One region of the Alkalihalobacterium sp. TH-98 genome, then DNA from elsewhere that is predicted to be linked to it. Evidence: riboswitches for the same ligand, from Rfam matches in the RefSeq annotation. Region 1 holds a riboswitch; each other region holds the start of a gene.
What was found. A riboswitch is a leader RNA that binds a small molecule or an ion and turns the genes downstream of it on or off. The one in region 1 is predicted to bind S-adenosylmethionine.
Positions count from the first base shown of each region.

Region 1 (5,280 bases):
TAGTCTTGGAGATACGGAAAGTCGCATTGCACACCGTGAAGCATTAATCAATCATTTTAAGCCGAGAATAAATGAGTTTTGTTCAGATTGTCAGCAACGTCTCGAGAAAAACCCGCTGCGAATTTTAGACTGTAAAAAAGATAGAGATCATGAATTAATGGCAACAGCGCCTTCGATCTTAGATTATTTAAATGAGGAGTCAGTCGCATACTTTGAAAAAGTAAAACAACACCTTGATGCAATGGGCATTTCCTATGTCGTTGATCAAACATTAGTACGTGGTTTAGATTACTATAACCATACGGCTTTTGAGATCATGATAGAAGGTGAAGGGTTCGGTGCGATTACAACATTATGTGGCGGTGGCCGTTATAATGGACTTGTTGAAGATATTGGTGGCCCAGAAACACCAGGGATTGGCTTTGCTCTAAGTATCGAACGTTTGCTTATGGCACTAAAAGCTGCAAACATCGATATCCCAATCGAACAAACGATTGATTGTTACCTTGTGGCACTTGGTGAAGAGGCAAAAGACAAGAGTGCCAGCCTATTGTTTGAACTGCGTAAAGCGGGGTTATCTGCTGAAAAAGATTATCTAGATAAAAAGGTTAAAGCACAATTTAAGGCTGCTGATCGACTAGAAGCGAAGTATACAGCTGTACTAGGAGATGATGAACTAGCAGCTAATAAAATTAATGTTAAAGAAATGAGCACTGGAGAGCAAGTTGAAGTATCACTCAATGATTTTATTACATATATGCAAGATAGATTAAAGGAGGAGTAAGAATGATAGGGAGAACACATCAATGCGGCCAAATATTGGAAAATACAATTGGAGAACGAGTGCAATTAAAAGGTTGGGTACAAACTCGTCGTGACCTTGGGCAAGTTATTTTTATTGATTTACGAGATCGCTCAGGGATTGTTCAAGTCGTTTTTAACCCTGAAATATCAAAAGATGCCCATGCAATTGCAGATCGCGTACGTGGTGAATTTGTTTTAGATGTAGAAGGTACAGTTGTTAAACGTGAAGATGAAACGATTAATGAAAAAATTCCTACTGGAAGAGTCGAAGTACATGTTGATAAAATTACAATTTTAAATGCATCTAAACCGCTTCCGTTCCAGATTGAAGAAGATACAGATGCTTCTGAAGATGTTCGTTTACGCTATCGTTATCTAGACTTACGTAGACCAGATATGCAAAACATCTTTAAATTACGTCATCAAACGACGAAATTAATTCGTGATACACTAGACAATGAGCAATTCTTAGAAATGGAAACACCAATGTTAACGAAAAGTACGCCTGAAGGAGCACGTGACTATTTAGTACCAAGTCGTGTGCACCATGGTGAATTTTATGCACTTCCGCAATCACCACAGCTTTTTAAACAGTTATTGATGGTATCTGGATTCGAACGTTACTATCAAATCGTTCGTTGTTTCCGTGACGAAGATTTACGAGCAGACCGTCAACCAGAATTTACTCAAGTCGATATCGAGACTTCGTTCATGGATAAAGAAGACTTACTTGCCATGATGGAAAACATGATGGCAAAAATCATGAAGGAACTAAAAGGAATTGAAGTTTCAACTCCTTTCCAGCGTTTAACGTATGATGAAGCAATGAATCGATATGGGTCAGATAAGCCAGATACACGCTTTGGCTTAGAGTTATCCGAGTTAACAGATGTAATGAAAAACTCACAGTTTAAAGTGTTTGCTAATGCGATTGCTAACGGTGGAATTGTAAAAGGTTTGAATGTAAAAGGGGCAGCTACAAAACTGACTCGTAAAGAAATTGATGATTTAGCACATTTTGTAGCTATTTATGGTGCAAAAGGTTTAGCTTGGCTTAAAGTCGAAGAAAACGAGTTAAAAGGACCAATCGCAAAATTCTTAAGCGAAGAAGAGGCTGCAGGCATGCGTGAAGCGATGAGTGCTGAACCGGGCGATTTATTATTTTTTGCAGCGGATAAGAAACAAGTTGTGTATGACAGCTTAGGTGCACTTCGTCTTAAATTTGGTAAAGACCTAGACTTAATCGATAAATCTAAATTCAATTTCTTATGGGTAGTTGATTTCCCACTTGTAGAATTTGATGAAGATGCTAATCGTTACGTCGCTCTTCACCATCCATTTACTAGTCCAAAAACAGAAGATCTACATCTGCTTGATACGGATCCAGGTCAAGTACGTGCAGAAGCATATGACCTAGTTTTAAACGGATATGAACTTGGTGGAGGGTCTCAACGTATTTATCAGCGTGATGTACAAGTAAAAATGTTCTCTGCTCTTGGTTTCTCTGAAGAAGAAGCTAAAGAACAATTTGGTTTTCTTTTAGATGCCTTTGAATATGGTACACCACCACACGGCGGAATTGCGTTAGGACTAGATCGCCTTATTATGCTATTAGCAGGCCGAAACAACTTGCGTGATACAATCGCATTTCCTAAGACAGCTAGTGCAAGTTGTTTATTAACTAATGCACCAAGTTCGGTTAGTGAGGCACAATTACGTGAGCTGAACTTATCTACCGTTCCTAAAAAAGAGGAAGAAAAGAAAGTTCAAATATAAACTTTAAGTTGACAAAGATAGAATAATCGCATTATAATCATAACTATTAAAATTCAAATAATTAGTTGTAAATATAAAACTTATCACGAGAGGCTGAGGGACTGACCCGATGACGCCCGGCAACCGGTTTGTATGCCAGACAAACAAAGGTGCTAATTTCAGCAGAGCAATTGCTCTGAAAGATAAGTGGAGGCGTTTTTAAAAAAAACCTTTCCCTTATCGGAAAGGTTTTTTTATTTTATGCACAAATAGTTGGTGTAGATGTTTGAAGAATAGAGCCGGTACTAAGTATAAATGAACGGTAATGCAATGCTTGAGGAGTTAACGGGGCGCAAGTTAGTGTTTTATATAAGGAGGAGCTTAGGATGTTAAATGTTGGGGTTATCGGGTTCGGAACAGTCGGTTCGGGTATTTATGAGAGGTTACTGAATTCAAGAGAGGAACTAAAGGAGATATTTCAAACTGAAGTTCAGGTGACAAAAATTCTCGTGAAGGACGATACAAAAGATCGTGGTTATACTCAAGTAAAAACACTTATAACAAGTGACCCTAATGAGTTTTTTAATCAACAGTACGATATTGTCTTTGAAGCAATTGGCGGGGTTGAACCTGCTAAAGGCTATATTGTGAAGCTCATTCAATCAGGTACAGCGATTATTACAGCAAATAAAGAATTAATTGCAAAGCACGGTAAAGAACTTGAAGAGCTTGCTCGCCAAAACGGGGTTTATTTAGGATTTGAAGCGGCTGTTGGTGGCGGAATACCGATTGTGAATAGCTTCAAAACGTTATTTTCTACAACCCCGATTCATTCTGTGACGGGAATATTGAATGGGACAACGAATTATATTTTAACGGAAATGAAAGAGAAAAATCGGTCGTTTGCTGATGTGTTAGCAGAAGCGCAACAATTAGGTTATGCCGAGGCGGATCCTACAGATGATATTGAAGGATATGATGCATTATATAAACTCCAAATTTTAAGTCGTCTTGCGTTTAACTCATGGCCGAATGAAAATAACTTTTCCTGTAAGGGGATTAATGTCATTGAGGAGGAGGCGATGGATTTTGCGGAAAGAAATGAATTAGCGATAAAATTGATTGCTAGAACCTCCATTGAAGCTGGGGTTATTCATGGGTTTGTATCACCTGCATTCGTTACAAAAGATCATCCGTTATATAATATTAACGGAGTGACGAACGGTGTCTGTATTGACGGTGCAACCATTGACCGTATTACGATGAGCGGTCCAGGTGCAGGGAAGAATGCAACAGCAAATAGTATGGTAGAAGATTTTGTTCTGCATGAGCAATTTCAAGGGTTTAATCGTCCATTAAGTCAACAACAAAACGATAGAGCCAACGATGAATTGAGTGTAATTGTCTTTGTTTCCGAACCAGAAAAGGAACAATTCTATGCGGATTTACTAAGTATATCAAGCGAGGTTGAAATCGAAACCGGTTTTTACGAAAAGCAAGCGGTGATCCTTAAATTAACTAAAGGCAAGTCCTTGAATGACTTACCTCCTTTATTACAGCAAGTCAGCTACCCGTTATTAGGTAAGGTAGCTGTTAATAAAGTCGCTTTACCTTCTTAAATGTATCAATAAAAGGAGTTGGATTGGTTTTTACGAGATGTGGTAAAACACCTTGATTTGTATGCAAATACAAAAAGCCAATCTTTTCTGTTGCTTGACGGTAAGAAATATCAAATACATGTTCTAAAAGAAACTCTTTGTCTCGTGAGCGAATTTTATCATTGAAGAGCTCCATGTCGAAGTTTCTTTCGACTGTGTACTTCTTCGTATATTCGATTTTTTGTTCGACTTCAATGCAAACTTGTGTTGTAATAGGCTTCATGGAAAACATCCTTTATAAAAAAGATAAGAAACTTTGCTTGTAGAAATAAAATTTTAGGGGACTCAAGGGCCCTTATTCCTTTAAGAAGCATGCCTTTTAGTACGTAACGGACTCAGAGGCCCTTATTCCTTAGTATTTATAGTCACTTTTAGTGAATTTAAGCAAATAGGGTCCTCTCAGTCCTCTAAATCCATAATGTTGCCGATTTTCCATAAATAAGGCCTTCTGAGCCCGCTAAAGATATCTTAAACTGATCAGAGCGTGTAGCCTTTGTTTCATACGAAGGGCTCCAGTCCATCCGCTCGAGGTCGCTTCGGTCATTCAAAAGTGTGCAAAGGTCAGGACACTAATTGCTGGCCCTCTAGCGCTTCTTGCCGCTAAGCAGGGCACCCCTCCACCTTTCATTGTCTAGTTCCAGCGCCCAGCGTCTAGTGGACTTCGCTCTTCTCCTTACGATAAGTCAACATCAGCTCGTTAGCACTCACTGTGTATCTCATACGAAGGGCTCCAGTCCATCCGCCGCTAAACGGTCGCTTCCACCTTTCATAATTCCTACTGACACTTTAGCATAGCTTATTTCATTTCGCAAAAATACACTTAATAGAAAATTCTGAAAAATTTATTTTTCCGCTTGAACCTCATCCTTTTTTGTGCTATTATTTCCTTAACAAAGTAAGAGTCCTAGCGTGTTCGTGAGCGACTGACAGTTTTGAGCCAACACTTTTTTATTGGGAGTATTAAGTCTTCTTTTGGAATACATGCCTTCATTTGTGAGGACGTATAAAGAAAGAAGCTGGACACCCACCTGCGAGAGCAGGTTCAAAACTAGGGAGTTACGGC
Region 1 is NZ_JBYCKM010000044.1:49,386-54,665, forward strand. Features, by position in the region: gene hisS (histidine--tRNA ligase) at 1-784, shown strand, start outside; gene aspS (aspartate--tRNA ligase) at 787-2,580, shown strand; SAM riboswitch class I at 2,658-2,769, shown strand; gene AC2VNP_RS15310 (homoserine dehydrogenase) at 2,946-4,178, shown strand; gene AC2VNP_RS15315 (hypothetical protein) at 4,153-4,440, opposite strand; gene AC2VNP_RS15320 (hypothetical protein) at 4,625-4,765, opposite strand; RNA gene ssrS (6S RNA) at 5,116-5,280, shown strand, end outside.

Region 2 (5,280 bases), on a different contig from region 1:
GGGGATTTACAAATATTGAACTTTGGACTCGAGGTGTAGATTGTTTTCAATTCAGTCCGCAAGAAAAGGATATCAGTCTATACGACCGTTTTAACATACGCAAAAAATATATCCTTCTTTACGTAGGAAGAATGGCTCCTGAAAAAGACTTAGACACATTACGATTAGTCATGGAACAACTTCCAGAACATCTGAGGAATGAAATTCATTGGATTTATGTTGGGGATGGTCCGCTTTTAAATGAATATAAAGAACGCTTTAATCAAAACATTACATTCACTGGTTATTTAGCGGGCAATGAGTTAGCTTCTATCTATGCATTAGCAGATTTGTTCGTGTTCCCGTCTACTACTGAAACATTCGGCAATGTCGTTTTAGAAGCTTTAGCATCAGGAACACCGGCGATTGTCGCCAACAGAGGTGGCGTCACTGAGATTGTACATCATGAAAAAACAGGATTAATTTGTGAAGCGAAAAAAACACAATCCTTTATTGATGCCATTGAAAAACTATTAACTGACCATACGCTGCGCTTACAGATGGGCTATGAAGCAAGAAAGTATGCCAGAACACAATCATGGGAAGTTATCTTTGACAACCTTCTGATCCAATATGAGAAAGCTTACGAAATGTCACGTTCACACATTAAGCTGGCTTCTTCTAACTGAGACAAGGCGCTGGTGGTAGACCTCTTCAAAACCTTATCATAAAAAAAAGGAGCGAAAATTCGCTCCTTTCTTTCCTATATTATAGTGCTTCTGTTCTTAAAACATCCGCTTTATCTGTTTGCTCCCAAGGAAGATCAATATCATTACGTCCAAAGTGACCGTAAGCAGCAGTTTGCTTATAGATCGGACGACGAAGATCTAGCATTTTGATAATACCAGCTGGACGAAGATCAAAGTGCTTACGAACAAGTCCTACTAGTACTTCTTCTGATACTTTACCTGTTCCAAACGTATCAACTGAGATGGATACTGGTTGTGCAACACCAATGGCATAAGCAAGTTGTACTTCGCAACGATCAGCTAAACCGGCAGCTACGATATTTTTAGCAACGTAACGAGCTGCATATGCACCAGAACGGTCAACCTTTGTTGGATCCTTACCTGAGAATGCTCCCCCACCATGACGAGCATAACCACCATAGGTATCAACAATAATCTTACGTCCTGTTAATCCAGCATCTCCTTGAGGTCCACCAATTACAAAACGACCCGTTGGATTAATAAAGTATTTTGTTTGTTCATCAATTAACTCAGCAGGGACAACTGGTTTAATGACATACTCTTTAATATTACGTTGAATTTGTTCTAACGTTACTTCAGGGTGATGTTGAGTAGAAATAACGATCGTGTCAATTCTTGCCGGCTTTCCGTTCTCATCATATTCTACGGTTACTTGTGTTTTTCCATCTGGTCGTAAATATGGAAGGATGTCCTCTTTACGTACTTCAGTCAGGCGTCGAGATAATTTGTGTGCTAAAGAAATTGGAAGCGGCATTAATTCTTCCGTTTCGTTATCAGCGTAACCAAACATTAATCCTTGGTCTCCAGCACCGATCGCTTCAATCTCTTCATCAGACATTTGTCCTTCACGAGCCTCAAGGGCTTGGTCTACCCCCTGAGCAATATCTGCAGATTGCTCATCAATTGAAGTTAATACGGCACACGTTTCAGAGTCAAATCCGTACTTCGCTCGCGTATAGCCAATGTTTTGAACCGTTTCACGAACGATCTTCGGAATATCAACGTATGTACTTGTCGTAATCTCACCCGCTACAAGTACTAGCCCTGTAGTTACTGAAGTTTCACAAGCTACACGTGCATTCGCATCATTTGTTAAGATTGCATCTAGAATCGCATCCGAAATTTGGTCACAAATTTTATCGGGATGCCCTTCTGTCACTGATTCTGAAGTGAATAAGCGACGACTTTTCTTTTCTACCATCTAACAGTATCCTCCTTTTACACATCTTTTAGGGTGAATACAATCCTATAAAAGTAGCTTCCCCATAAAATGTGTTAAATATTGATACGGCACTCATTCCCTCACCATCGTGAGTAAAAAATTAAGACATATATAGCCATGAAAACCCTTTTCCTCATGAGGAAAAGGGTTAGACTTATCACCTTTAACCTCTTATCGTTCAAAGCATGCGCTTTGCAGGTTAGCACCTTTTCACCTTTTTTCTAGGTGTTGGTTGCTGGGTTTCTTCGGGCCTGTCCCTCCACCGACTCGGGATAAGAGTATCCGTTCGCGACATATCATAACTTACATAGTAAAAGATGTCAACTATTGCTAGTTGACATCTATAAAAGTCGAAAAAAACAAAATATAAAATGAGGTTAATAAGGTGTATCTATATCTTGATTATTGTTATGGTTTACATTTTGGTTTTGATTTTGATTTTGGTTAGGATTACGATTGGAACGTTGATTAGTCGTTTGATAATGATTCATGTTTTGGTTTGGTTGCATCTGGTTTTGCCTTTGTTGATCCTGTTCTTCTCTAATTTCTTCACGCATTTGCATCCTTAATAATTCATTTTGATTATCTCTCGGTTTCACCTGACTGTACACACCACTCGCCGTTAAACCGATCACTAAAGCAACTAGCACTTCATTTCCCCATTCTCTCGGAATAAACCATAATAGACAGGCTACTCCGATGGCTAGCAATGCACGATACTTTTTATCAATATTAAAAGCATTTCCTACAACCGTAACTAATGCAGCAACGACAGCTGAAACGGTCGCAAGGTCCATTATTGAAATACTGTCCACTGCACTCCCTCCTTTTCCCTCTATACTATGCAGCATAGATAAAAAGGCCACATGATTACTAGTCCTAATTCTATTTTTCACTTATGACTTATCCATTTGCCGTACTTTTCTTAATTTTTTTATTCCTTTAAAATGTAACTTTTTTAACAGTAGATTGCGTTTATGAATGGTACAATTATATATACAGGTTTAAACATTATGATACTTTATAAAAGCGTTTCCAAGTTACAAAAACTGTTTTCCTTCATATATAATAAACCCCATACTAAATTAGACACATGATTTTTCAACTTATTTGCACACAAATTGAAATAATAGTATAGACTATTTAGTAAAATGTGTTATACTAATTTCAACATAAAAAATTAATTGTTAATCCTAACTAACATAATTATAAAATATAAAAAAGAGAGGGTTTTGTGACCAATGAGTACAATTAGCTTCGCTACTGAATTAGAGCATATTTTACGAGGAGAGAATGTTCACCTAGATCTTCCTGTTTCTAAATTAGTCGAAAGGTCACTAATGAGAAATGAAGGTGCTTTAACTTCAACAGGTGCATTAAGTGTAGCTACGGGAAAATACACTGGACGCTCACCTAAAGATAAATTTATCGTTATGGAAGACTCAGTTAAAGACAAAATTGACTGGGGTTCTGTTAACCAACCAATTGAAAAAGAAGTATTTACTAAATTATATAACAAAGTAATGAACTACTTAAAAGAACAAGAAGAACTTTTTGTTTTCCGCGGCTTTGCTGGTGCTGATAAAAGCTATCGTCTACCAATCCAAGTAATTAACGAATATGCTTGGCATAACCTTTTTGCAAAACAATTATTCATCCGTCCATCTCAAGAAGAAGTAGAAAACCACGAAGCTGAATTCACGGTTATTTCTGCTCCGAACTTTAAAGCAGACCCTGAAGTGGATGGGACTCGCTCTGAAACATTCATTATTGTTTCTTTCGAAGAGAGAGTTGTTCTAATTGGCGGTACTGAATATGCTGGTGAAATGAAAAAATCAATCTTCTCTATTATGAACTACTTATTACCAGAACAAGATGTTCTTTCTATGCACTGTTCAGCAAATGCTGGTAAAGAAGGAGACGTTGCCCTATTCTTCGGACTTTCTGGAACGGGTAAAACAACGTTATCTGCAGATCCTAACCGCTACCTGATCGGTGATGATGAGCATGGTTGGTCTAACAACGGGGTATTTAACGTTGAAGGCGGATGCTATGCTAAATGCGTCAATTTATCTTATGAAAAAGAGCCAGAAATTTGGAATGCAATTCGTTTTGGTTCAGTATTAGAGAATGTTGTTCTTGATGAAAAAACAGGAAATCCTGATTACGATGACACTTGCCTTACAGAAAATACTCGAGTAGCTTACCCACTAGAGGCTATTCCAAATACATTAATGCCAAGTATTGCTGGCCATCCAAATACAATTATTTTCTTAACTGCTGATGCTTTCGGTGTATTACCTCCAATCAGTAAGTTAACAAAAGAGCAAGCGATGTATCACTTCTTATCTGGTTACACTAGTAAACTAGCAGGAACTGAGCGTGGGGTTACAGAGCCTGAAGCAACATTCTCAACTTGTTTCGGTGCACCATTCCTTCCATTACCAGCTCGTCGTTATGCTGAAATGTTAGGTGAAAAAATCTCGCAACACGATGCACAAGTGTTCCTAGTGAATACAGGTTGGTCAGGCGGTCCTTACGGTGTTGGGAAGCGTATGAACTTAGCTTACACTCGTGCAATGATCCAAGCGGCTCTTCAAGGCGAATTAAACTCTGCTGAATTCTCAGTAGATCCAATTTTCGGCCTGAACGTCCCTGTTCACTGCCCTGGTGTTCCAGATGAAGTTCTTCAACCGAAGCTGACTTGGGCTAATGGCGAAGAGTACGATAAAAAAGCTCAAGAGCTTGCAAACAAGTTCAAAGAGAACTTCGAAAAGTTCGAAAACGTTACAGAAGATATTAAAAATGCAGGTCCAAACGTTTAATAAGAAAAAGGAGACTGATTGATGTCAGTCTCCTTTTCCTATGAAAACCATTTGTTATTTGTCTTCATATACCGTGTTGACTCTGCCGTTTCATCCATTGCGTCAACTGTACAACAATTCTTCGGTTGTCCGGTTCTGGAAAGAAATGATTAAACTGTTCGTAATACCAAGCTTCAACGCTCTTCCCTTTACTATTTAAATTCGCTTCTAATCGATAACTATGCTCAATCGAAACATGTTCATCTTGTTGCCCATGGATAAGAAGTATGGGACAGGAAATTTGTTCGCTGACATTGAGTGGCGTTCTCCAGTCATACCGTTCTGGATATTTAGCGGGTGTTCCAATGACTCGCTTCATCATTCGCCGTAAATCAAGCCGTTCTTCATACGTAAGTTTCATATCAGAAACACCGTTCCAGCACACCACTGAACGAATAAAATTCAATTCAGAAGCTGTAAGTAAAGCCATGGCACCACCGCGAGA
Region 2 is NZ_JBYCKM010000004.1:71,250-76,529, forward strand. Features, by position in the region: gene AC2VNP_RS00900 (glycosyltransferase family 4 protein) at 1-668, shown strand, start outside; gene metK (methionine adenosyltransferase) at 748-1,950, opposite strand; SAM riboswitch class I at 2,140-2,250, opposite strand; gene AC2VNP_RS00910 (hypothetical protein) at 2,349-2,786, opposite strand; gene pckA (phosphoenolpyruvate carboxykinase (ATP)) at 3,213-4,796, shown strand; gene AC2VNP_RS00920 (alpha/beta hydrolase family protein) at 4,861-5,280, opposite strand, start outside.
Region 2: another riboswitch for S-adenosylmethionine. It lies ahead of metK (methionine adenosyltransferase); the one in region 1 lies ahead of AC2VNP_RS15310 (homoserine dehydrogenase).

Region 3 (5,280 bases), on a different contig from region 1:
GTTTAATAACATTTATAACCTTTCTCGTGGTAGAAAGGTAAACATGCGCTTAGCTGCATATATGGTTGGTGTTCGTAAAATGGCTGAAGCTTCTAGATTTAGAGGTTGGGTATAATTATTTTAAAGTTGCATTAAAGAAATGTTAGATAATAAACTACAACCCTTGCATCGAATTGATGCAAGGGTTTATAGTTGTTAGAGATAAAACAAGAGGTGGAAATGTTATGATTCAAGAAGAAGTTATTATCGTTGGCGGAGGTCCATGTGGGTTAGCAGCAGCTCTTGCGTTGATGGATCAAGGGTATAACCCATTAGTGATTGAAAAAGATAACATTGTTAGCTCAATCTACCGTTACCCAACACACCAGACCTTTTTTAGTACCAGTGAGAAACTTGAAATTGGCGGGGTTCCTTTTGTAACGGTTGAAAGGAAACCTAAGAGAAATCAAGCTCTCTCTTACTATCGAGAAGTGGTTAAGCGTAAGGGAATTCGTATAAATGCTTATGAACAAGTAATAGAAGTAAATAAGAGAAATGATAGTACCTTTACTGTAAGTACATTTAAAAATAAAGAATTACCGGTTGAATATCATTGTAAGCATGTCATTGTGGCCACTGGTTATTATGATCATCCCAACATGATGGGGGTAAAAGGCGAGGATCAAAATCATGTTTTCCATTACTTTAAAGAGGCTCACCCATACTTTGACAAAGACGTCGTTGTGATTGGGGGCAAAAATTCAGCTGTTGATGCTGCACTTGAACTTGAGCGCGTTGGAGCTAGAGTAACCGTTCTTTACCGTGGTCATGAATTTTCAAAAAGTGTAAAGCCTTGGATCCTACCGGAGTTTGCAGCATTAATTAATAACGATCTAATTCAAATGGTTTTTAACGCCGAAGTGATTGAAATAAAAAAAGAATCTGTAGTATATGAAGTAAATGGAGTAAAAAGAGAAGAGAAATCAGATTTTATTTTTGCGATGACCGGTTACCATCCAGATCATTCATTTTTGCATAAAATGGGTGTAGGTACAGAAAAAGAAACTGGGAGACCAATTTTTAATGAGGTTACAATGGAAACGAATGTGGAAGGTATTTTTATAGCTGGTGTTATTGCAGCAGGAAATAATGCAAATGAAATCTTTATTGAAAACGGGCGCTTTCATGGTGGTTTAATTGCAGCTGAAATCGTTAAGAGAGATCGTAGTCGAAATTGATCAAAGGAAAGTAAAATTTAATAGACAGGGAGATTAGACATATGAGAAAGGTCGCTTTAATTACAACTGGTGGAACAATCGCATCCAAGAAAATAGCTAGTGGCTTGCTGTCATCAGGCGAGTTAACTGGTGAAGAACTAGCTTCACTTTGCCGATTGCCGTCTGATATTCAAGTAGAAGTCCATAGTTTATTTCAGCTTCCAAGCATGCATATCGATTTTGATCGGATGCTCGAATTAAAAAGGAAAATCGATGAAGTGTTTGAAGATCAATCAGTAAGCGGGATTGTCGTTACCCATGGCACAGATTCGTTGGAGGAAACAGCTTACTTTTTAGATTTAGCTGTTACCGACCAAAGAAAGATCGTTGTGACAGGTTCGCAACGCTCACCTGATGATCTCGGAACGGACGTTTATTCAAATCTTAGAAATTCAATATATGTTGCAGTCGATAAAAGCCTAGATAATATTGGGACAGTGATTGTATTTAATGAGCGTATCTGGTCAGCTAAATATGTAAAGAAGGTGCATGCATCAAATATGCAAGGATTTGAATCATTTGGTTATGGTTATTTAGGAATTATCGATAATGACGTTGTAAGTGTTTATCAAAAACCACTAGAAAGAGACTGCTATGTAATTAATGACCACCTCCCTCACGTGGAAATTATTAAATGCTATGCAGGTGCAGATGGTAAATTTATAAGATGTGCCGTGAGCGAGGGAGCAAAAGGAATCGTCCTTGAAGGGGTAGGAAGAGGGCAAGTATCTCCGCACATGGTAGATGATCTTTCGGAAGCTATAAAAGCAGGAGTTCAAGTAGTTGTTACTACTAGTGCTGAAGAAGGACAAGTACATACTTCCTATGACTATCGTGGTAGTGCCCATGACTTGAAATTAAGAGGTGTTTTCTTAGGAAAGGACTACGATTCAAAAAAAGCAAGAATAAAGCTTGCTGTATTAATTTCATCTGGGGAAGACATAGAAAAAGGGTTTAAAATATAAAGAATTGATTGATGTTCAGAGAGGATTGGAAGAACGTTGTTTTCGCTCATAACGGCAACCACTGGTCCAGCCATGGCTTTATTTTGTTATTTTTATCTAAAAAATGATGTCAGTCACCAAGCATTGCTAATGATCATAAAAACATTTATTATAGGAGCTCTCTTGGTGTTTCCAGTCATGGTCATTCAATATGCATTTGAAGTGGAAGGCGTATTTACCTCGGAGTTTACGATTGCTTTTCTCGGGTATGCGTTTACTGAAGAGTTCTTTAAATGGTTTCTCCTTTTTTTCTTTGCGTATAAGCATGCAACTTTTAATAAAACATATGATGGTATTATTTACGGGGTCTCTATTTCATTAGGGTTTGCCTCTGTAGAAAACTTTTTTTATATAATAGCAAATGGTCTAGAAACAGCTTGGCTTAGAGCTTTATTTCCCGTAAGTAGTCATGCGTTGTTTGGAGTAATCATGGGGTATTATCTGGGGAAAGCGAAGTTTTCAAGAAAGCGTCGTAATCGCTATGTGCTATTTTCATTATTGCTTCCCATTTTACTTCACGGAAGCTATGATTTAATATTATTAACAATGGACAGATATATTCACATTACGATGCTTTTATTTATGATTGGCTTGTGGACGTTTAGTATACACAAAGTGAAAATGGCAAACTAGATCGAGTGTTAGGGGTGTAAATATGACTGAAAACACAAGATATCGTGTTGTAATTCGTTGTCAAAAATGTGGTGAAAAATTTATCCTTCGCGGAAGCCGAGGAAAAGACGGTAACTATGAAACAGGATTTATTCGTTGTGTATGTGGGAATGAAGATGACTTACAAATAGATGCAACCCCTGAATAAAATAGAAAAGCGGAAGGGGTCTGCTTAAAATAAAAAAGTTATTCATACAAAACCTATTGCTTTTTTTGCATAATTCATGTAATTTAGTAACAAGTGAAAATTGAAAATTAATTTTCTTATCAAGAGAGACGGAGGGAATGGCCCGTTGAAGTCTCAGCAACCAGCTGTATCTATACAGTCAGGTGCTAATTCCAGCAAGCGTCAGTATAGCTTGATAGATAAGAAGAAGTATAGCCAATAGAAATCGTTTTCTTAGCCTTCTTCTTATTAATAAGAGGAAGGCTTTTTGTATTGATACGAGTAGAGGAGAGTTATGATGAACAAAGATCAGCTAGAAACAAAATTAGTACAAATTGGGAACCGATTAGATGAACATACAGGAACAATTAACACTCCTGTTTATTTTTCAACAGCGTACCGTCATACAGGAATCGGGGAGTCAACTGGTTTTGATTATTCAAGAACAGGAAACCCAACAAGGTTAGTACTAGAAAAAGCTATCGCTCAACTAGAGTCGGGTGATCAAGGATTTGCCTGTAGTTCAGGTATGGCGGCAATTCAAACTGTGTTTTCTCTATTTGAGCAAGGAGATGAAATATTAGCCTCAAGCGATTTATATGGTGGGACGTATCGTTTGTTTGAAAATGGTTGGAAAAATTGGGGCTTGTCATTTGCTTATGGTGACCCTAGAAACCTAGTAGAATTTGAAAAATTAATCACCAAAAAGACAAAAGCATTATTTATCGAAAGTCCAACTAACCCGTTAATGCAAGAAGCGGATTTATCAGTGCTAGGCCAATTAGCTAAAAAGCATAATCTCCTATTAATTGTAGATAACACATTTTATACACCTCTTTTACAGCAACCAATAAATGAAGGTGCTGATATCGTTATTCATAGTGCCTCTAAATATTTAGGTGGACATAATGATGTAATTGCAGGGTTAATTGTAGGTAAAGGTGAACAGCTTTGTGAACGAATAGCCTATTACCACAATGGAATGGGGGCCATATTAAGTCCATTTGATTCGTGGCTGCTAATACGAGGAATGAAGACCTTAACTCTTCGGATGGAGCAACATCAAAAAAATGCACGTGAAATTGCCGCGTATTTAGAAAAACATCCTGCAGTAACTGAAGTCCTGTATCCTGGTCGCGGTGGAATGCTTTCTTTCCGTATTAAAGATGCTAAGTGGGTTAATCCTTTTTTACAACAATTAAAGTTAATTTCTTTTGCAGAGAGTCTTGGAGGAGTGGAAAGCTTAATGACGTATCCGACGACACAAACCCACGCGGATATGCCGATAGAGGTACGGATTGCAAACGGGGTGTGCGACCGTTTGTTACGTTTTTCAGTAGGAATTGAAAATTGCCGAGATCTTATCGACGACTTAGATCAGGCCTTTAATCATGTGAATTCATAGAGGGGATGTATAAAATGAGTGAACAATTTTCTTTTCAAACACGCTTGCTGCATAATGATCAGAAAGTCGATAAGGAGACAGGTGCTGTAAGTGTGCCAATTCAACACGCTTCCACTTTTCATCAATTTGATTTTGATCAATTTGGAACGTTTGACTATGGTCGTTCAGGAAACCCAACTCGTGCGGCGTTAGAAGAAACGATTGCTGAATTAGAGGGTGGAGTTCGAGGTTTTGCTTTCGCATCGGGAATGGCAGCTATTTCAACAGCATTTATGTTGTTATCAAAAGGAGATCATGTTGTGGTTACAACAGATGTATACGGCGGAACATTTCGATTTGTAACCCAAGTTTTAAGCCGGTTAGGGATTGAATATACGTTTGTCGATATGACAAATCTTGATGAGATTGAAGCTGGTATTCAAGAAAATACGAAAGTGATTTATGTTGAGACCCCATCTAACCCAACCATGAAGATTACTAACTTAAAAGAAGTTGTAGCGTTGGCGAAAAAATACGAGTGTTTAACGTTTGTCGATAATACATTTATGACACCTGCACTACAACGTCCAATTGAACTTGGGATAGATGTTGTATTACATAGTGCTACGAAATTTATTGGTGGTCATAGTGATGTTATTGCGGGGTTAGCTGTCGTAAAAGATGAAGAATTAGCCAAACAATTAGCATTTTTGCAAAATTCATTTGGTTCGGTTTTAGGTGTTCAAGATTGTTGGCTCGTATTGCGAGGTCTAAAAACGTTACATGTTCGTATGGAGC
Region 3 is NZ_JBYCKM010000009.1:27,077-32,356, reverse strand. Features, by position in the region: gene AC2VNP_RS03360 (Glu/Leu/Phe/Val family dehydrogenase) at 1-115, shown strand, start outside; gene AC2VNP_RS03355 (YpdA family putative bacillithiol disulfide reductase) at 225-1,217, shown strand; gene AC2VNP_RS03350 (asparaginase) at 1,259-2,221, shown strand; gene prsW (glutamic-type intramembrane protease PrsW) at 2,258-2,893, shown strand; gene AC2VNP_RS03340 (hypothetical protein) at 2,916-3,080, shown strand; SAM riboswitch class I at 3,194-3,305, shown strand; gene AC2VNP_RS03335 (methionine biosynthesis PLP-dependent protein) at 3,397-4,503, shown strand; gene metC (cystathionine beta-lyase) at 4,518-5,280, shown strand, end outside.
Region 3: another riboswitch for S-adenosylmethionine. It lies ahead of AC2VNP_RS03335 (methionine biosynthesis PLP-dependent protein); the one in region 1 lies ahead of AC2VNP_RS15310 (homoserine dehydrogenase).

Region 4 (5,280 bases), on a different contig from region 1:
ATCAAATAACTTGAATGCTTCAGTTACGCTTACTCTATAAAGAATCATATCATCCTCACGATATCTTCCCAACTGCGGTATAGTGTGAAATTTTCTGACAATGTATCGTTATGCATACTCACCTTTTCTCACATAGCAATGCTATACAATTTAGCTCATATGCTCTTTATAACTCGCAGATTGAAAAAAATGAGAAAATCGCAAGCACCTGTTTAGCGACGTACGGGCTGGAGCCCACCGTATGAAATAAAGGAAACACGGTGAAAGGAAATGAACCGATGTTGACTTATCCAATGAGGTGAGCGAAGTCTCGCTGGGCACTGGAGCTAGATACTTCGAATGTTACCTTCCATGTCTAGTGTGAGAAATTCGAACATAAAGCATAGCGCCGAGTCATTAATGTTTCTTTTGATTACCTGAAGAACCCAGCTCGGAAATAGCTTCTTGAACGAGCGTAACAGCTTGGCTCATTGCTGCACCGCCACCAAATGCCGCAGTAACACCGAGAGCTTCTAAAATTTCGTCTTCACTGCACCCCTCGTCAAGACAGCCTTTTGTATGATAGATAATGCAATACTCATCCTGTGAAACGACACTAATCCCTAATGCGATCAGCTGCTTATCTTTTTTAGATAACTTTCCTTCTTTAAAGCACGCTTCTGTAAACTCATTAAACTTCCCCGCGACATCAGGCATTTTTTGCAAGAATTGTCCTAAGCCTTCTTTATACTCTTGTAAGGCCATTTGAATGACACTGTCTTGCTGATTATCTTGATTTTGGTTTTGTTCCATGTGTATGTACCTCCTTTTTATCTGAACACTTTAACATTCCTATTATTCCTTAGTATTTCCATTTCATGTATAAAACTCCCACGCCATTTTCGTGAAGCTCCAAATTCTTACTCTCCTTGGACTTAGTCATCATTACTCTGTTTGTGCTTAGGCACACACAATTAGTTTTCCTTATATTAAGAACAAAAAAGTGGCATTGGAAAATGAATTCCAACGCCACTCTTGATCATAAAATTTAACTTACTCACTCCACGGAATAACTGCACCGTCATACGTTTGAAGAATGAAGTTTACCACTTCTTCAGAACGTAATACTTCAAATAAAATGTGAAGTTCTGGACGATCTACATCTTCAGAGCGAACAACGATTAAATTTGGTTGAAGTACATCTTGTCCTTCAAAGGCAATACCGTAATTTTCGATATCTACTCCACCTTCAAGAGCATAGTTTGTGTTAATGACAACAGCGTCACCTTCTCCACTTTCAAATGATGGAGCAAGTAATCTTGCTTCAACAAGTGTTGAGAAGTCTAAGTTTTTCGGATTTGACACGATATTTTCACGTTGTGCTAATTGTCCTTCTTCAACGTCTAGCTCAATGACACCTGCGCGCTCAAAGATAGGTAAAATACGACCGTGGTCACTGAAAGAATCACTCATGATGATTTTTGCTCCATCAGGTAGCTCATCTAAGCTACTGAATTCTTTTGAATAAACACCAATAGGTTCAGCATGAATTGGCCCAATGCTTTCAAATTCATAACCAAATTCTTCGATTTGCATTGCTAAATAACCTGGCGTTTGGAAGTAGTTTGCATCTAGCTCGCCTTCATTTAATGCTTGGTTTGGTAAGATATAATCTGTGAATGTTTTAATTTCTAGATCAATCCCTCTTTCAGCTAAGAGTGGAGCAGCAAATTCAAGTACTTCTGTATGTGGAACAGCAGATGCCCCTACAACTAATTTAACATTCTCTTCTTGAGTTGCTTCTTCTCCTGGAGTTTCTTCTGTTTGTGGCTCTTCAGCACCACCACCACATGCTACTAATGATAAAGATATTGCTGCAGCTCCAATTAAACTTAAGAACTTTTTCATTTCTTTTTCCCCCTTATTAACGTTTGTCAGTTTTATATGTGAAATAATCTCCAATCCATTGAATAATGAATACGATCAATAAGATTGTGATTGTTGCCACCATGGTAACAGTTGTATTGTTTCGTTGGAAACCTTCTAAATAGGCAAAGTGACCAAGACCTCCAGCACCGATAACCCCTGCCATCGCTGTGTAACTAACTAAAGCAATTGCGGTTACCGTGATCCCTGAGATTAACGCAGGTAAAGACTCTGGAATTAACACCTTATAAATAATTTGCCAGTTTGTTGCCCCCATCGATTGTGAGGCTTCAATAACACCTTTATCAATTTCTCTTAAGGCGATTTCCACCATACGGGCATAGAAAGGAGCCGCACCAATAATTAAAGCAGGAAGCGCTGCATTTGCTCCTAACATCGTTCCCATTAACATTCTCGTAAATGGGATGAGTAGTACAATTAAAATGATAAAAGGAATAGACCTGAACACATTGACAATCGTACTTACGATTAGATTAGCGGGACGGTTTTCCCACAGGTTTCCTTTACTTGTTAAATATAAGATAAGTCCTAAAACAAGCCCAATGGCGAATGTGGCTACAACGGAAATTGATGTCATATAAATGGTTTCGACCGTTGCTTCCCACAACTTGTCCCATTTCATTTTTGCAAACCATTCATTAAACATGATCGATCACCTCCACTTGTACTCCTTCTTCACGAATGAAAGCAATCGCACGATCAATTTCTACGACATCTCCATCAATCTGGATAAACAGTGTTCCGTATGCCCCTTCTTGCGTCTGCGAAATTTTACCTTGTAGAATATTAACTTCTATATCAAACTTCCGAATAATTTTCGTAATGAGGGGCTTTTCCGTCTCTTCCCCTATAAAACTTAATTGAACGACTTTTCCCGATTCATCTTCAATAATATGAGAGATCGTTTCCTTCGTTTCCTCTGGATCTGTCACCTGTTTTACAAATTGTTTTGTAATTCCAGCTTGCGGGTTTTTAAATACATCCAGAACAGGCCCCATCTCAACAACTTTCCCGGCTTCCATGACAGCGACACGGTGACAAATCTTTCGAATGACATGCATCTCGTGTGTAATCAAAACGATCGTTAAGCCGAGTTTTTTATTAATATCTACGAGTAGTTCTAGGATTGAGTCCGTTGTTTTTGGATCTAATGCTGAAGTCGCTTCATCACAAAGGAGAACTTTCGGATTGTTCGCGAGCGCTCTAGCAATCCCAACCCGTTGCTTCTGCCCGCCACTAAGCTGAGAAGGATACGAACCGCCTCTTCCTTCTAGACCGACGAGTTTAATCAGTTCTTCCACTCGTTTTTGACGCTGTTCTTTCGGTACGCCTGCTATTTCTAATGGGAAGCCTATATTCTCACTTACGGTTCTCGACCACAATAAGTTAAAGTGCTGAAAAATCATACTAATTTCTTGCCGTGCTTTACGTAGAGATTTCCCTTTTAACGAAGACATCTCTTTACCGGCAATAGTAACTGTTCCTTCAGACGGACGCTCAAGGCTATTCAGCATACGAATTAAAGTACTTTTTCCAGCACCACTGTAACCGATGATCCCGAATATTTCTCCGTCTTTAATTTCTAAGTCAACACGGTCGACCGCTGTAACAATTCCATCTTTCGTTTTAAAAAGTTTGCGAATGCCGCTTAAATTTATCATGGTGCCTCCTTTAATCGTTTTTTCTCTCTCGCCATCTTATCTATCTATTTATCTATCTATATTTTTCCTATTGGCTTACTAGTAATAAGGCTTGCAAACTCCTATATAGAGATAGTAGGTAAGTGTTGGTAATAAAAAAAACCTTCCCGTCAACAGATGAACAGAAAGGTTTAGTCACAATGTTAGTGTCCTTTCTCTCATCTTTCAAGGCATTTCACCTTGCAGGATTTAGCACCTTTCTTAACACATTTTCATGTTTTCAAAGGTTGCCGGGTTTCTTCGGGCCAGTCCCTCCACCACTCTGGATAAGAGCTTGAAGCTATTAAATTACTTTACTCAATGAAAGAATAATAACATGTGTCGAAAATTGTTGTCAACAGGTTTTAAATAAATGTTTATTTAACTTTTCTAAATACTAAATAAAAATAAATCGAACCAATTAAATACAAACAACCTGTAATCGTAAAAACGATAGCATAACCGTAATACGCCCCGTACATCATGACAAGCGTCATCGAAACCGGTCCCATGACTGCCCAGCCGAGTTGGAAGACCATTTGCCCTACTGAGTTAGCTAACCCCTTAATTGAGTCATCTACACTTCTCATCATTAATGACATCTGAATAGGGTTTCCGGCATTCATTAGTGCTTGACGGAAAAGGAAACCAATAACTGCCAACCATAAATTTTCTGTATAAGCTGTAAGTAAAAGGAAAGGTAAGGATGCTAACTGTAAAATAACTACCGCACGAACTTCACCAAAACGTTTTACAACGGCAGGACCAATCATAAACGCAACGGCTGTCATCGCTTGACCTAAAGATAAGATAATACCGACAAGTGATTTGCTAATTTCAAAGCGGTCTGTAAAATATATGTTCAAATACGGTATAACAAGACCGGAACCAAAGCCAATAATTAACTGTGCAATGGCAAAAAGAGCGATCATTTTTAGCCCGGACTTTTGTGTTTTAAAAATATTTTTAAATGAACTTGCTGCTGTTTTTTCGGTCTTAAGTTTTCTTTCTTCGTTAATCTTCATAATTGGAATGAGAGATGTAAAGAAAAATATGGACCCCACGAGCAATGTAATTCGTACACTCCACAACGCACTAAACGAAAATAATGCCTGTAAGACATCACTTAACGTACCACCTAATGCATTCCCTATGACATTTGCAACCATGATGAGGGCAAAATTAAAGCTAAATAAATGAACCCTTTGCTTTTCTGTAGAGTTTTCCGCTAAAAGCGGTATAGAAGACACTTGAATAAACGACATAAAAATCCCTGTGGCAAACGCACTAACAAGAAGCAGCGATTCCGCTTCTAATACGGATCGTGTTAACATCGTAACAGAAGCAAAGATTGCCCCAACTAATATAACTTTTTTTCGACCTACTTTATCACTCATAATTCCAGCTGGTAATAAAAAGATTGCTGACGCCATCGCTGTCATTGCAATTACTTTCCCGTTTACCTGGTCGTCATATCCGAGTTCACGTATATAATAGTTGTAAATGATCATGAAAATGCCCATCCCGACATTCACTAAAAAGGATGCGAGTAAAAATAACCGAACATTTTTGTTATAGCTCTTGAGCTGATTACCCCAATCGCCAATAAATTTTGACATGCTACAAACCTTCCCCGAAATTAATTTCGCTACCCTAAATATAATAGTCAATTATT
Region 4 is NZ_JBYCKM010000017.1:41,166-46,445, reverse strand. Features, by position in the region: gene AC2VNP_RS07415 (carboxymuconolactone decarboxylase family protein) at 397-792, opposite strand; gene AC2VNP_RS07410 (MetQ/NlpA family ABC transporter substrate-binding protein) at 1,033-1,887, opposite strand; gene AC2VNP_RS07405 (methionine ABC transporter permease) at 1,904-2,572, opposite strand; gene AC2VNP_RS07400 (methionine ABC transporter ATP-binding protein) at 2,565-3,587, opposite strand; SAM riboswitch class I at 3,782-3,899, opposite strand; gene AC2VNP_RS07395 (MFS transporter) at 3,983-5,224, opposite strand.
Region 4: another riboswitch for S-adenosylmethionine. It lies ahead of AC2VNP_RS07400 (methionine ABC transporter ATP-binding protein); the one in region 1 lies ahead of AC2VNP_RS15310 (homoserine dehydrogenase).